Regions from separate parts of the Peribacillus sp. NPDC097895 genome, predicted to be linked through region 1. Evidence: riboswitches for the same ligand, from Rfam matches in the RefSeq annotation. Region 1 holds a riboswitch; each other region holds the start of a gene.
What was found. A riboswitch is a leader RNA that binds a small molecule or an ion and turns the genes downstream of it on or off. The one in region 1 is predicted to bind glycine.

Region 2: linked by a shared signal. The riboswitch ahead of ACQKMH_RS02460 (MFS transporter) and the one ahead of gcvT (glycine cleavage system aminomethyltransferase GcvT) in region 1 are both predicted to bind glycine.
Region 3: linked by a shared signal. The riboswitch ahead of ACQKMH_RS25175 (amino acid permease) and the one ahead of gcvT (glycine cleavage system aminomethyltransferase GcvT) in region 1 are both predicted to bind glycine.

Annotation. Positions count from the first base shown of each region.
Region 1 covers NZ_JBNNSH010000001.1:973,642-978,769, reverse strand. Annotated here, with positions in the region: gene gcvPB (aminomethyl-transferring glycine dehydrogenase subunit GcvPB) at 1-1,143, opposite strand, end outside; gene gcvPA (aminomethyl-transferring glycine dehydrogenase subunit GcvPA) at 1,136-2,482, opposite strand; gene gcvT (glycine cleavage system aminomethyltransferase GcvT) at 2,500-3,606, opposite strand; glycine riboswitch at 3,738-3,821, opposite strand; glycine riboswitch at 3,825-3,912, opposite strand; gene ACQKMH_RS04645 (DEAD/DEAH box helicase) at 4,281-5,128, shown strand, end outside.
Region 2 covers NZ_JBNNSH010000001.1:519,944-525,071, forward strand. Annotated here, with positions in the region: gene ACQKMH_RS02435 (AraC family transcriptional regulator) at 1-122, shown strand, start outside; gene ACQKMH_RS02440 (YtoQ family protein) at 269-718, opposite strand; gene ACQKMH_RS02445 (hypothetical protein) at 802-1,350, shown strand; gene ACQKMH_RS02450 (thioredoxin family protein) at 1,461-1,772, shown strand; gene ACQKMH_RS02455 (DUF1444 domain-containing protein) at 1,823-2,629, shown strand; glycine riboswitch at 2,999-3,102, shown strand; gene ACQKMH_RS02460 (MFS transporter) at 3,409-4,830, shown strand; gene ACQKMH_RS02465 (M20 family metallopeptidase) at 4,845-5,128, shown strand, end outside.
Region 3 covers NZ_JBNNSH010000008.1:111,313-116,440, forward strand. Annotated here, with positions in the region: gene ACQKMH_RS25165 (FAD-binding oxidoreductase) at 1-388, opposite strand, end outside; gene ACQKMH_RS25170 (amino acid permease) at 560-1,933, opposite strand; glycine riboswitch at 2,459-2,537, shown strand; gene ACQKMH_RS25175 (amino acid permease) at 2,746-4,086, shown strand; gene ACQKMH_RS25180 (DUF3311 domain-containing protein) at 4,361-4,561, shown strand; gene ACQKMH_RS25185 (sodium:solute symporter family protein) at 4,558-5,128, shown strand, end outside.

The sequences.
Region 1 (5,128 bases):
ATGCTTACAATGGCGATTATATGGTAAGTCAAAAAATGGTTCTAACCTTCGCATCATATAATTTGCATTGATGACCGCATTCTCGGTGACGGCTTTAAGACCATCAGGACCCATTGAACGAATATACGTATATGCCCTTACATTTATTCCAAAATTTCCATAATAAGGTTTTACCCTGCCGATGGATTGCGGGCGATCATAATCCAGAACAAATTGCTCATCTTGTTTGACCACCTGCGGTTTAGGCAAGAAGGGAATCAAATCCGACTTTACGCCAACAGGACCAGAACCCGGTCCGCCGCCGCCATGCGGGCCTGTGAACGTTTTATGGAGATTTAAGTGAACCACATCAAAGCCCATGTCACCCGGGCGGGCTTTCGATAGAACTGCATTCAGATTGGCTCCGTCATAATAAAGCTTCCCACCAGCATCATGGACAAGTTGTGCCATTTCCAAAATGTTTTCTTCAAACAATCCCAGCGTATTTGGATTCGTCAGCATCAATGCCGCCGTATCCGATCCAACCACACGCTTTAAATCATCAAGGTCGACTAATCCATTTTCATCGGATTTCACTGTTATCGTTTCAAGTCCGGCAACAGTGGCAGAAGCTGGATTCGTACCGTGTGCAGAATCAGGTACAATCACTTTCGTCCGTCCTGTATCGCCATTCGCCTCGTGAAAAGCACGAATCATCATTAGCCCTGTCCATTCACCATGTGCACCTGCTGCAGGCTGCAGCGTCACTTGATCCATCCCTGTGATTTCCGTTAAATGTTCCTGCAAATCAAACAAAAGCTCCAAAGCTCCCTGAACAGTAGTCGGATCCTGATATGGATGGATGTGGGCAAAACCGTTAAAACGGGCCACATTTTCATTTATTTTCGGATTATATTTCATCGTGCATGAACCAAGCGGATAAAAACCCGAATCCACCCCATGATTACGTTTGGAGAGTGCCGTATAATGGCGCATGATATCCAGTTCAGACACCTCAGGAAGCTCTGCCTCTTCATTACGGATGTAGTCGGCAGGAAGAATTTCTTCGAGCGGAATAGTTGCCACATCCATTTCTGGCAGACTGTATCCGATTCGGCCGGATGTACTGATTTCAAAAATGAGTGATTGATCTTGATTATTCATGTTGATCCCCCAATTCCTGCGCAAGTGCATCAATTTCTTCTTTTGTTCTAAGTTCCGTTACTGCGACAAGCATATGGTCTTTCAGCTCTGGATAAACGGTCCCTAAATCAAAGCCGCCAATCATTCCTTTTTCAAATAGGTTTTTATTGATTTCTGAAAACGAAGAAGGAAGTTTAATCACAAATTCATTAAACGATGGACCATCGAACTTCAGTTCTATCCCTTTTTCCCTAATAGCTTTTTTTGCATAATGTGCTTTTTGAATATTTTGCACGGCCATTTCTTTGACTCCCTTTTTCCCAAGCGCGGTCATCGCAACAGAAGCTGCCAAGGCATTCAAAGCTTGGTTGGAGCAAATATTGGACGTGGCCTTATCACGGCGAATATGCTGTTCACGTGCTTGGAGCGTCAGCACAAATCCCCTTTTTCCATCTTCATCCACCGTTTGACCGACTAGACGGCCCGGCACTTTGCGAACAAGTTTATTCGTGACTGCAAAATATCCACAATGGGGGCCACCAAAAGCAGCTGGAATGCCGAATGGCTGGGCATCTCCCGTTACGATATCTGCGCCGAGTGAACCTGGTGGTGTCAAGGCTCCTAGTGCAAGCGGATTACTGGAAACGATAAACATGGACTTAACGCCATGAATGATTTCTTCCATTTCTTTCAATGGTTCGATGCGTCCAAAAAAGTTCGGATATTGCACAATCACTCCCGCAACGTCCTCATTGGCCAATTCCCTTAAAGCAGCCATATCCGTCACACCGTCTTTATAAGGAATTTCGATCACTTCCACGCGTTGGCCTTTTGCATAGGTCTTCACAACTTCCCTTGATTCAGGGTGTACTGCTCCTGAAATGAGGATCTTTTTACGGCGTGTATGGCCTGAAGCTAGCATGGCTGCTTCAGCTAGCGCCGTTCCTCCGTCATACATGGAGGAATTGGCTACATCCATTCCCGTCAATTCACAGATCATCGTTTGATATTCAAAGATGGCCTGAAGCTCCCCCTGTGAAATTTCAGGCTGATAGGGTGTATAAGCCGTATAAAATTCAGAACGTGATAGAACATGATCGACGATGACTGGTGCATAATGGTCATACACACCCGCGCCAAGGAATGATGCATAGTTTTTTAGATCCGCATTCTTGGCAGCAAGCTTCGATAATTCTTTCATTAGTCCAGGCTCTGATTTAGCTTGTTTGATGTCATATTCTCTTTGAAAGCGAACACTTTCAGGGATATCATTGAAAAGGTCTTCAACAGTAGGTACCCCTATCACTTCCAGCATTTCTTTTTTATCTTGCTCTGTCATGGGTAAATAACGATGTTTCATCTAATGACCATTCCCCTCTATTTACGTGGTTTTTTATAAAAAGGTGTTTGTATGATAACGGCTTTCAATCGTTTGGAACGGATTTCCACTTCGACTTCGGCATCCAATACCGAAAATTCTTTATCGATAAGTACCAATCCAACATTTTTCTTCAATGTTGGAGATTGGGTACCAGTGGTGACCTCGCCAATGACTTTGTCTCCGCTGTAAACCTTATAACCATGACGAGGAATGCCACGGTCAATCATTTCAATTCCTACAAGCTTGCGAGGAGCCCCGTTCTCCTTTTGCTCAGCAAGAACGGCTTTTCCGAAAAAGTCAGGTTCCTTATCCACTTTAACCGCAAAGCCAATCCCGGCCTCAATTGGGGTGATGTCCGCTGAAAGCTCCTGCCCATAAAGCGCCAGTTTTGCTTCAAAACGCAGGGTATCACGGGCACCTAAACCTATCGGCTGTATCCCTTCTTCCTTGCCAGCATCAAGAATTGCCTTCCAAAGATCCGGGCCATTTTCACTGCGGCTATATATCTCAAAACCATCTTCACCCGTATATCCAGTACGGGATACCATTGTGGAGATACCATTTATCATGACATTTTCCTTGAACTTGAAAAATCCAATTTCACTTAAGGCAGTATTTTCTGATAGTTTTTGCAATATCTTCTCTGCAGATGGTCCTTGAAGTGCTAGCTGTGTATAGTCACTAGATACATTCGTAATTTGGACATCTTCAGAAAGATTAGCTTGCAGCCAATTGAAATCTTTTTCTGTATTCGCTGCATTGACTACTAGCAAGTAATCATCCTCAGCCCTTTTATAAACGATGAGATCATCTACCGTGCCTCCGTTTTCATAACACATAGCCGTATATTGGGCACCACCCTGTTGCAGCTTTGATACATCATTGGTCATCATCTTCTGTAAAAAAGAAAGGCTTCCAGGACCCTTAACATCCACTTCCCCCATATGGGAAACATCGAATAAACCCGCTTTGGTACGTACGGCTTCATGTTCATCCTTGATACCCGAAAATTGGACAGGAAGTTCCCAGCCGCCAAAATCAATCGTTTTCCCTCCGCATTCACGATAAACCTCAAATAGTGGTGTTCTTTTTAAATTGGTCAAAAAATGACCCCCCTCGGATTTTTTATAATTAAATCGGCTTCAAAAAGCTTCTTGTCATACCCATCAGAAATCCTGAGTCATGATGTAAAAAAAGCACAAAAAAGGACAGAGAAAGCCCGTTTGAGCTTTTTCTCTGTCCTGAAACCTGAAAGTTTACCTATATAATAGGTTTTCCCCTTTGGTGGCCATCCCAATACGGGCGGCGCTCTCCAGAGTTGCGTCCAATAAGAGTTCTTTTGCCTGAGAGATTCACTGCTAAGTTTGCTCCTTCGGCGCTACATCCGTAGTCTCTCCCCTTATCTTCACCCGCATATAAAATGTCTACCAATGAAAGCAAGTGAACCACTCCCAACCATTAGTAAAGCATCGGAAGCATTTAAAGACCCCACACTCCAAAAACTTTCCGGAACCAATTGAATGATCTCCTTCAGTTATCATGGATAAAGCAGGAGCCTATTGCCCATACTAAGGGCACGTAAACTGAAAAATCGATATAAAATAATTCATTTTCAGCGTTTGGAAATTGGAATTTTCTAAATATACTTATATCCTACCCTAAGAAACTTATCTCTGCAATATCTTTTGGAGATAAATATTTTTCTTACTTTATATATGAAACGTTCGGATTTTGACCTTATATTAAGGAATTTATGATTTAAGAGGGAGTTATTTCTATGAAAATCAATATATCCTTCAATTCTGAATGGAATGACGAGTTTTTACAAAAGATCGAGAATGATGGTCCATGGGGAAATTGGGAGCTGTATAAGCTTGCTGTTCAAATGGAGGAAAATCTCATCATCCCTGATTTTGAAGGTTTACAGGCGCCCAAGCACCTTCCGCAATTAACCCCGCTTCCCCACCAATTGGAAGCAGCAAAACAAGTAGTGGAAAAGATGAATGGCAAGGCCATATTAGCCGATGAGGTAGGGCTCGGAAAAACAATCGAGGCTGGCTTGATCCTAAAAGAGTATATGATTAGAGGCCTTGTAAAAAAAGTATTGATTCTTGTACCGGCTTCCCTTGTGACACAATGGGCTTTTGAATTGAATACCAAGTTTCATATTCCAGCAGTCGTTCAGCGAAAAAGTTATGTTTGGGACTCCTGCGATGTGGTCATTTCATCCATAGATACAGCGAAACGCGCTCCACATCGTGATATCATTTTCAATCAGGAATATGACTTCATCATTATTGACGAAGCTCACAAACTTAAAAATAATAAGACGAAGAATTATGAATTCGTCCAAAATCTGAAAAAGAAATTTTGTTTACTCCTGACAGCAACTCCGATTCAAAATAAAGTAGAGGAAATTTTTCACCTTGTTTCGTTATTGAAACCAGGACACTTGGGAAATGCTTCACTCTTTTCAGAAAAATATAAAGGGAAAGGAAGGAACATAATTGAAGATGAACACCTAAAGGAACTGGTCAACACTGTAATGATTCGAAATCGGCGGGCTGATACTGGTATTGAATGGACGAAAAGGCATGTGGAAACGATCAACATTGAATTTTCCCC
Region 2 (5,128 bases), 450 kb from region 1:
AATGGTTTCCTACAAGTGGTTATGAACATGCCGGAACTCCTGAACTGGAAGTATACTCAAATGATGACGCATCAAACCCTGATTATTACTCGGAAATTTGGATTCCCATTAAAAAGAGATAAGTTTAAATGCATTTCGCTTGTAGGGTGGGTTATTCTGCTTCCCTACAAGCTTTTTGCGGTTTGATTGTACATAATCGTTTTCCCTTTTTCCTTGATGAATGCATGCATTCTAGAATGGCAGGCATGATTGGCTCGTCAAGGGAGAATCACAATCCATCTTCAAAAATATAAGAGAGCACCTTCATGGCTTGATTCACGGATTCGACCGTGACACTCGCCTTTTCTGATAATTCCTTTAAGGCATGGTGATGGGATTCGGGGCGGATCAAAATAAGCGGTTTACCGAGTGAAACGGCAGTGCTTGCGTCCATGGCGGTATTCCATTGTTTATATTTTTCGCCAAACAGAGCAACGACTAGGTCAGCCTTTTTCATCAAAAGACCTGTCCGCAAATTATTAATTTGGGAAGCGGCCATATCCTTTTGAATCGAGTTCGGTTGTTCACCAAGAATATCTTCACCAATATGATCGGACCGTTCATGGTTTTCCATCGGACCGACAAATTCTAACGGAAGCTTCAAGGCAGCGGCCTTATCTCTCAACTCACTTCTCCAATTTGAATGTATTTCCCCAGCAAGATAAACGGTTAATTTCATGGTTTTCCTCCTCTGAATTTAAATTGCTTTCATTGTATCATGTTTTGAGAAAATGGATGAATTTCATAAATAAGGATAATAGTATGCATAAGAGAGTAAAAGTGACGGCTGGAGGAATGACAATGGCTTTATCGAATAAAAAATTTCTTATTATTTTCCTGATATTGAGCAGTTTGGTTGTGAGCTGCTCCAGTATCGATAGACAAACAAAAAAAGCAGAGAAGGCCGCAGAATTGGCATTTCGAAACGATGAAAAACAGCCCAATATTGAGGCAGGGCTTATTCAGGTATATCTGCCAAAGGATTTTAAAGTAGTGGAAGAACATGATAATAATTTGATTTTACAAAAAGGTGATAAGATTTATATATTATTTGTCAATCCAAATGAAAAGGAAGACAGCTCCGTCTTATTTTTGGCGATAAAGGAACAAGATGATCAATATGTAGTGCTGCATTCATTTCAAAATGATGATAAGTTCGGCTTTATCTCGATTAAAGAGTCACCGAAAGAAAAGTATGAGCTAGCAGTGGGGATCGGTGGAGTCAAGTTGACAACCGAAACGGATAAGGATCATCTAAAAACCGATGCGAAACAAATGATGGAAGTCGTTTCATCTGTGCCGCAGAAATAAGTAAAAGTGCTGTCATTCAACCAATCCGTATTAATGGTTGATTTCTGGAGAGTCTGGTATGATGGGATTATAAAACCTAAGGTATCATTTAGAGCAGGAGGAATATTCAAATGGAAAATTTACAAACTGTGGAGCAATATGATGCATTAAAAAATGAAGGCAAACATATTTTTCTATTTTCAGCAACTTGGTGTGGAGATTGCCGTGTAATCGAACCGATCATGCCCGAGATTGAAACGAAATTTCCGGATTTTACATTCATTCATGTAGATCGTGATGAATTCATCGATGTGTGTGCCGCTAATGATGTATTCGGTATACCAAGTTTCATTGCTTATGATAATGGCAAAGAGCTAGGCAGATTCGTGAGCAAGGATCGCAAAACACAAGAACAAATTGAGGAATTCATTCAATCACTATAATCAATTTCCCCTTCTCGCTGGGGATTTTTCAATGAAGAGGAGGGTCAAACATGAAAATGGACAGCACGAAGCTGAAAAATATCTTGAAGGATCGTTTAAAAGATGATAACCGATCATTCAAATTCGATAGCAAGCAAGATACGTTACGGGTGGAAAATGTGAAAACCGGGAAGGGGATCACCATCGAGTTGCCACCTGTCCTTGCTAACTATGAAAACGTGCAGGAAAAAGCCATCGATGAGGTTGCCTATTACGTGGAAGAGGCCTTGAATGTAATGGGGGGAGAACACAGCATGGAAGGCAAGGAGAAATCCATTTTCCCTGTCATCCGTTCGACTTCCTTTCCAATGGAATCAGAAGAAGGAAATCCCTTTTTATTCGATGAGCATACGGCTGAAACCCGGGTTCTTTATGCACTCGATTTGGGGAAAACCTACCGTCTGATTGATGAAAAGATGATTCAACGGGAAAATTGGCAGGGTGACAGGATCCGTGAAATTGCCCTTTTCAATGCCCGTTCCCTTTCCACTGAAATGAAGTCGGATATCGTCGCCGATAATAAATTTTACTTTTTAAACACCAATGATGGATATGATGCTAGCCGAATTCTTAACGAATCCTGGCTTCGGGACATGAAAGACAAGATGGAGGGAACAATGGCGGTGGCCATTCCGCATCAGGATGTCATCATCATTGCAGATGTGATGAACGATACGGGATATGATATTCTGGCACAAATGGCCATGAGCTTCTTTGCGAGCGGTCATGTACCGATAACGGCTCTATCATTCCTTTACGAAGAAAATGAGTTGGAGCCCATATTCATTATGGGTAAAAACAAAAAGCGTGAACAATGAATCATTGAAAAACATAGGACCGTGTCAGGATGGAATAGTTCCAGCGGCAGTGGTCCTTTTTTTATGGTGTACCATGTGCAAGTTTAGTAGAGTGAGAAGTTTTTCAGTCCATATGTTCAATGAAAAGGAAGCGTGCTTACAAAGCAGCAAGGAATTTTTATTTTCAGCCGTAAGAAATCATAGTTCCAAGAGGGATATCTTTGGAGTGTTCTGTTTAATGGTGTTGAAATTTATCTTAGCATGGGTGATAATATAGTTAGATTATTTTGAAAATAAAGATTATTACTAATGGTGAAGAGGGACTGGTATGAGTCTCAGTCAGAATTGGTTCATGAATTAAATAATCTGAATATTTAAATTATACAGCGGATGAACGTTGTGGGAGAGTGCAAAGTATGAAGCCACCGAAGGAGCAAGTTCCAAAAATAGCCCTTGGATCAAATCTCTCAGGTAAATGGAACCGCAACTGGACGCAACTCTGGAGAGCGCGTATGAAACATGACGCCACCAAAGGGGAAATCTCCAGAAAATAAAATGGAGTTAAACTCTCAGGTAAAAAGGACAGAGAAGGGGAGCAGTAAGTTTACGCAACCCTTCTCTGTCCTTTTTTTGTGTGTAAAAAAAGAATGGGGTCAGCTTTATTTGGCTTCTTACAGGAAGGTGTGCAGCGAAGCTTATTATTTAATGAAGGAGGAGTAAAATGATTTAGTTCTTTTATTAAGACAGTGAGCAACGATTAAGTGAAAAGGAAGCCTGATGTTTAACAATAAGGGGGAGTCATGATAGAAACGAACTATCAAGGTACCAATAAGATGATAATGGGAATTGTATTTGGTGTTCTTACATTTTGGCTTTTTGCCCAGACGATGGTAAATGTTGTCCCAGTAGTTCAATCAGACCTGGGCATTTCATTAGGTGTTTTAAATGTCGCCATCAGTTTAACAGCTTTATTTTCAGGGATTTTTGTCGTTGCAGCGGGCGGATTGGCAGATAAGGTTGGAAGAAAGAAAATGACATATATCGGTTTATCATTAAGCATCGTAGGCTCTCTTTGCCTTATCTTCACGCAAGATGCCGGATTTCTGATCATCGGGCGAATCATCCAAGGTATTTCAGCCGCCTGCATCATGCCGTCTACAATCGCTTTAATCAAATCGTATTATGAAGGCGAGAATAGGCAGCGTGCCTTAAGCTACTGGTCTTTCGGGTCGTGGGGAGGTTCGGGTATCTGTTCTTTTGCAGGAGGATCGATTGCGACATATATGGGTTGGAGATGGATTTTCATATTTTCAATTATTTTTGCTTTACTAGCGATGATCCTGATTAAGGATACACCAGAAAGCAGAGCGGAAAAAACAAGCTCTACTAAATTCGATATCGCTGGTTTATTGGTGTTTGTCATGGTTATGCTTGCATTGAACCTGGTCATTACGCGTGGGGATGATTTTGGTTGGACAAGTCCAATCACGTTAAGTTTAATTGCCATCCTGGTCATTGGTTTTTTCGTATTCTTCAAAATCGTAGGTAACAAGTCAGATGGGTTTATTGAGCTAACTTTATTTAAGAACAAATACTATACAGGGGCCACGCTTTCTAACTTTTTGCTGAATGCAGTAGCGGGAACATTGGTAGTTGCCAATACATATGTACAGGTAGGGAGAGGGTTCAATGCCTTTCAATCCGGAATGTTATCCCTTGGATACTTGGTATGTGTATTAGCGATGATTCGTGTTGGGGAGAAAATATTGCAGCGCGTCGGGGCAAGAAAACCGATGATCATCGGTTGTGCATTAGCGGCGATTGGCGTTGGCATGATGTCCTTAACATTTTTATCAGGAACGATTTACACTTTCGTCGTGTTTGTCGGGTTTACTTTGTTGGGAATCGGACTTGGGATGTACGCAACCCCATCTATTGACACAGCCGTTTCCAATGCACCCGTAGAGAAGATCGGAGAGGCGTCAGGAATCTATAAAATGGCTAGCTCACTCGGTGGATCATTTGGCGTGGCTATCTCCGCCACAGTGTATGGTACGATTGAAAATTTGGAGGTAGCTGCAGCAGCGGGGTTAACGACCAATGTGATTTTTGCTGTACTTGCGCTACTTTCCATATTATTCATCATTCCAAGGGGGAAAATGAGCGAAACGAAGCCTTCCATTTCGAAAGGCCTTCCTGATCAAAAACTTATATTGAAATAAAGGGGGAAAATATTTTGAAAAATCAATTAATGAATATGCTAGATGCCCGTAAAGAGGAAATGGTTCAAATCCGCCGTCATTTACATGAGAATCCCGAGCTTTCCTTCAAAGAAGAGAAAACAGCACAATATATTATTGATTTTTATAAAGGTAAAGATGTGGACATTCAAACGAATGCAGGAAATGGATTAGGGGTCATCGTAACGATCGAAGGCGGGAAACCAGGGAAAACGATAGGTCTACGTGCCGATTTCGATGCATTGCCGATTACAGAAGAAACGGAGGTTCCGTTCCGGTC
Region 3 (5,128 bases), on a different contig from region 1:
CAAGGCCAACACTGCTCTCGGTCCCAGCCGGAATCGTCGTGCCATACTTCCATAACGTATTATATACTTGCCCTAAATCAGCCCCGGCTTCAATTCTTGCGATCATTTTTTCACGATTGACCTTGATCTTGTACATTTCACTGATATCAATAATTAGACCGCCATTTACTAATGAAAAATTTTCATAACTATGCCTGCCGCTCCTCACCCGAAAAGGTGTATGATTCTCCCGTACCCACTTCAATGCATTCAGCACATCTTTGGAATTTTGACAAAACACAATGACCTTTGGGAATTTAGGAAAGCTCAAATTATTATTTATCCTGGCATCATCGTACTCAGCATCATTTGATGTTACGATTCGCCCGGTAAGCTTTGTTCGTTCCAAAAAATAACCCCCTCTCGGGTAAAGATGTTACATACTATGAAAAAATCCGGTATAAAGACACTTTCTTTAACGTCAAATTAGCTTTACTCGTGATTTCCCATTCCAATGCTTAATAAAAGCAAAAAACCCCTCTGATTAGAAGAGGGGTTTTTCTATATCCATTTATGTTTCTTATATTTCGTCATCTTTCAATGGTTTTCGCTTATCCATTTTCAGGATGTAATAACTTGCTACGACTAATGCTAGGAAAACGATCCCGACAACCAAGGAAATCCGGGTACTAGGATTGATCCACATACCGACCAGCACCATCAGTAAGAAGGCAATGGTCGCATAGTTACTGAAAGGGGCCAACGGCATCTTGAACGGATGTTTCTCCATTTCAGCTGCATTTACCTTTCTGAACTTCAGCTCACTGATAAGTAAGACAAACCATGGAATCATCCCAGGTAAAACACTCGCACTATATACATAAAGGAATAGTTGCGGCGGTGCAAGGTAGTTCAGGACAACACCAATGCCCAGGCCTAAAAGTACAGCGATCGTACAATAGGCCGGCACTCCATTTTTAGATACTTTTGCAAATATTTTCGGAGCTTGGCCGTTCAATGCTAATGTGTAAAGCATACGACCTGCACTGAAAATCCCACTGTTACATCCAGACATGGCTGCTGTGATAACGACAAAGTTAATGATTCCTGCCGCTGCTGTGATACCTATTTTAGCAAAGGTTGAAACGAATGGACTTCCTAAGTCATCCAGTTGATCCCAAGGGAAGACTGTCACGATAACGAATATGGCGCCAATATAAAAGATTAAAATGCGCCATATGATTGATTGGATCGCTTTTGTTACGGTCTTCGTTGGATCTTTCGCTTCTCCGGCAGTGATGCCGATAAGCTCAACGCCTTGATAGGAAGCCACGACAAGGGAAAGCGCGAAGAAGAATCCTGTCCAGCCCCCCGTGAAGAAGCCGCCGTTTGCCCAAAGATTCGATAATCCAATTGCGTCTCCACCACTCCCTATTCCAAAGAAGATAAGGCCAAGGCCGGCAATGATCATCAATACGATCGTTATTATTTTTATAAGCGCAAACCAAAATTCAAATTCCCCGAAGGATTTAACGGAAATGAGGTTGGCCGCTCCCAAGATGATCATGGCGACCACACCTGGTATCCAAGCAGGTAACTCCGGGAACCAATATTGCATATACAACCCAACCGCGATAATTTCGGACATTCCGACGATTACCCATTGAAACCAATTGCTCCAAGCAGTCATATAACCTGCCAAAGGATGTATATAGCTGCTCGCAAAGGTTGCAAAAGAACCTGTAGTCGGTTCTAAATATAGCATCTCACCCATAGAACGCATGATGAAAAAAATAAAAATACCTGCGATGGCATACGCAAGCATTACAGAGGGCCCGGTCCATTTGATCGTGCTCGCCGATCCCATGAATAACCCGACTCCGATGGTTCCGCCCAAAGCTATCATTTGAATATGACGAGCTTCCAGCCCTCGCTTTAATTCCTTGTTTGACATGATTAACTCCCCCAGATGCAATATAAGCGTCATGCTTTTCTATCCTTGCCAACCACTGTACTCTCTATTAATTATTGCGGTTAGAAATTTTCTATCGAAACAATATCAATAATACTTTAATTTTATTTTCTTATCTTATAATAGTAAATATTCTGTAAAAATACAAATGTATTTTTCAAATAAACAGTTACCAAATATATCTTGGCGATTCTTCCAATCTAAAAATATCATTTTAAAAAAGTGATGATCAGTATCTTATAATAGTGATGATTCAAAAAGAGTGGAAAAAAATCATATTTACTTGGATTCCCTTCAAGTGACAGTTAAAAAATAAAAAAACTTTAACGCCTGTTAACTACCAAAATAATTTGTTGACCTATAGAAGAATAGATGATAGAATTCCAATATTATTTTATAAGCATAATGAATGTTCAAGCGTGAAAGAGCCTTTCATATCTTTCACAGACGGATATTTTCACAACCGCATACAAGCAAGCGATGAATGCTATGGATAACACTATAGCAGGAGCAGCTTCTGGAGAGACTGTACAAGATGCAGCGCCGAAGGATTCACAATCTCAGGCAAAAGGACAGAAGAGTAACGAATGATAAATTGTTATTCTGAACCCTTTAAGAGATTGGTACTATCCAATCTCTTTTTTTTATTGTCCACTTTGTGTTTGTGCGTAAATAACACACTCGTGAAAAACCATTGGGAAAGCAAGCTGGGCGATAAATCACGTCCCTCTCTCCAAGACCGTGCAGGTTTGAAATCATTCACTACCAAGACTATAAAGATGGGGGCGTACGAATTGGCTAAACAAGAATTAAAAAGAGATTTAAAGAATCGTCATGTACAACTGATTGCAATAGGAGGAACCATTGGTACCGGTTTATTTTTAGGTTCAGGAAAAGCCATACAATTGGCGGGTCCATCCATCATCTTTACCTATCTAATCATAGGGATTTCCTTGTTTTTTGTCATGAGAGCCTTAGGGGAATTGCTTTTATCCAACGCAGGGTATACGTCATTCACTGAATTCGCAACCGAATATATCGGTCCATGGGCCGGGTTCGTCACCGGGTGGACCTATTGGTTCTGTTGGATCATGACCGCAATGGCCGATATCATCGCTGTCGGTGTCTATATCCAATACTGGTTCGATATCCCTCAATGGGTCCCGGCCCTAATATGCCTTGTCGTTCTGTTAGGATTGAACCTATTGACCGTTAAGTTATTTGGCGAATTGGAATTCTGGTTTGCCATCATTAAAGTAATCACGATCATCACCTTGATCATAGTAGGAATCATCTTATTGATCATCGGCTTCAAAACAAATACAGGAACAGTTTCCGTAACGAACTTATGGAGTCATGGGGGTATGTTCCCCAATGGCATTTCCGGATTCCTGTTATCTTTACAGTTGGTCGTCTTCTCCTTTGTAGGGGTCGAATTGGTCGGGGTTTCCGCAGCAGAGACGGCGAACCCGAGAAAAAACATTCCGTCGGCCATCAATAAAATCCCCGTCCGGATTTTACTTTTTTATGTAGGTGCCCTATTCGTCATTCTCTGCGTTAACCCTTGGACACAATTGGATGCCTCGAGCAGCCCATTTGTTGAAGTATTTGCATTAATCGGCATTCCTGTCGCTGCAGGGGTCATCAATTTCGTTGTTTTAACATCTGCTGCTTCTGCATGCAACAGCGGTTTGTTTTCAACAAGCCGAATACTTTATACGTTAAGCAAGAATGACGAAGCCCCTGCTAAGCTTGCAAAATTAAATAAGCAGGCTGTTCCAAGCAATGCCTTGCTGACATCAACGATCGTTGTCTCAATAGGGGCATTGTTAAGCAAATTGATACCGGAACAGGCATTTACCGTTGTGACGACCATCAGTGCCATCTGTTTCATTTGGGTATGGAGCATCATTTTGATTTCCCATATCAAATATTCGAAAACACGACCGGACTTAAGAGCCGAATCATCGTTCAAAGCACCTTTTACACCCTTTATCAATTACGTCATTTTAGGATTATTCCTATTCATCCTAATCGTTATGCTATTCGCTGAAGCTACAAGACTATCACTAATCCTGACACCCATCTGGTTCCTACTCTTGGTGATACTATATAACTATCAGAAAAAAAGATAGAAACAGAAGTAAAGCCTTGAACTCAATATGATTCAAGGCTTTATCATTTTCATCATAAGACCGTTTCAATATGAGTAGTCCGCACTGTTGTTAAAATATATCAAGCAACCACATTAAATTTTAAATCAAAATAGTGTAAGCTAATATATATCATCGGTCCCTTCCTTCGAAAAGAAGGTACATCCTGATTGGTCGACCCATCCATCAGTGGCAATGGTGAAAAACCCCATTGGTGGACGTTTCACTTTATTTAATAACCGGAGGGGTTTGTTTAATGAAGATTATATATATCCTTACTCTAGTTCCTTTTATAGGCATACTAGGATTCCTGCCTTTTGTTAATAGAATAGAACCATATGTATTGGGTATGCCTTTCAACATGTTCTGGATGGCTATGTGGGTGGTCCTTACCTCTGCCATTTTGGGCATCATGTATAAGTTGGACCCAAGGAATAGAGAAGGTGACCAGGAATGAATATTGCTCTCTTAATCATTTTAGCATTTTTACTTCTAGCGATTTTTTTAGGCATTCGCTCTTCAAAAGGAAAAGATATGAACTTGGAACAATGGACGGTTGGCGGACGCGGTTTTGGAGCGATATTCGTCTTTCTGCTCATGGCTGGGGAAATTTATACGACCTTCTCTTTTCTTGGCGGCAGCGGCTGGGCATATGGCAAGGGTGCACCCGCTCTATATGTTCTAATTTACATTACCTTGTCTTATGTATTATCTTATTGGCTCCTTCCGGAAATATGGAAATATGCCAAAGATAATAAACTGATGTCACAATCCGATTTCTTTGTTAGCAAATATAAGAGTCCAAGTTTAGGAATTTTAGCTGCGCTTGTCGGTGTGGTGTCGATGATTCCAGTGATTGTCGTGCAGCTGAAAGGATTGGGGATCATTGTCTCGGAAGCATCCTATGGCGCCATCTCCATGTCTGCGGCAGTTTGGATGGGGGCGATCGGCCTTACCATTTATGTGATGATATCCGGTATACACGGCTCAGTTTGGACAGCCGTCATTAAAGATATCATGATGA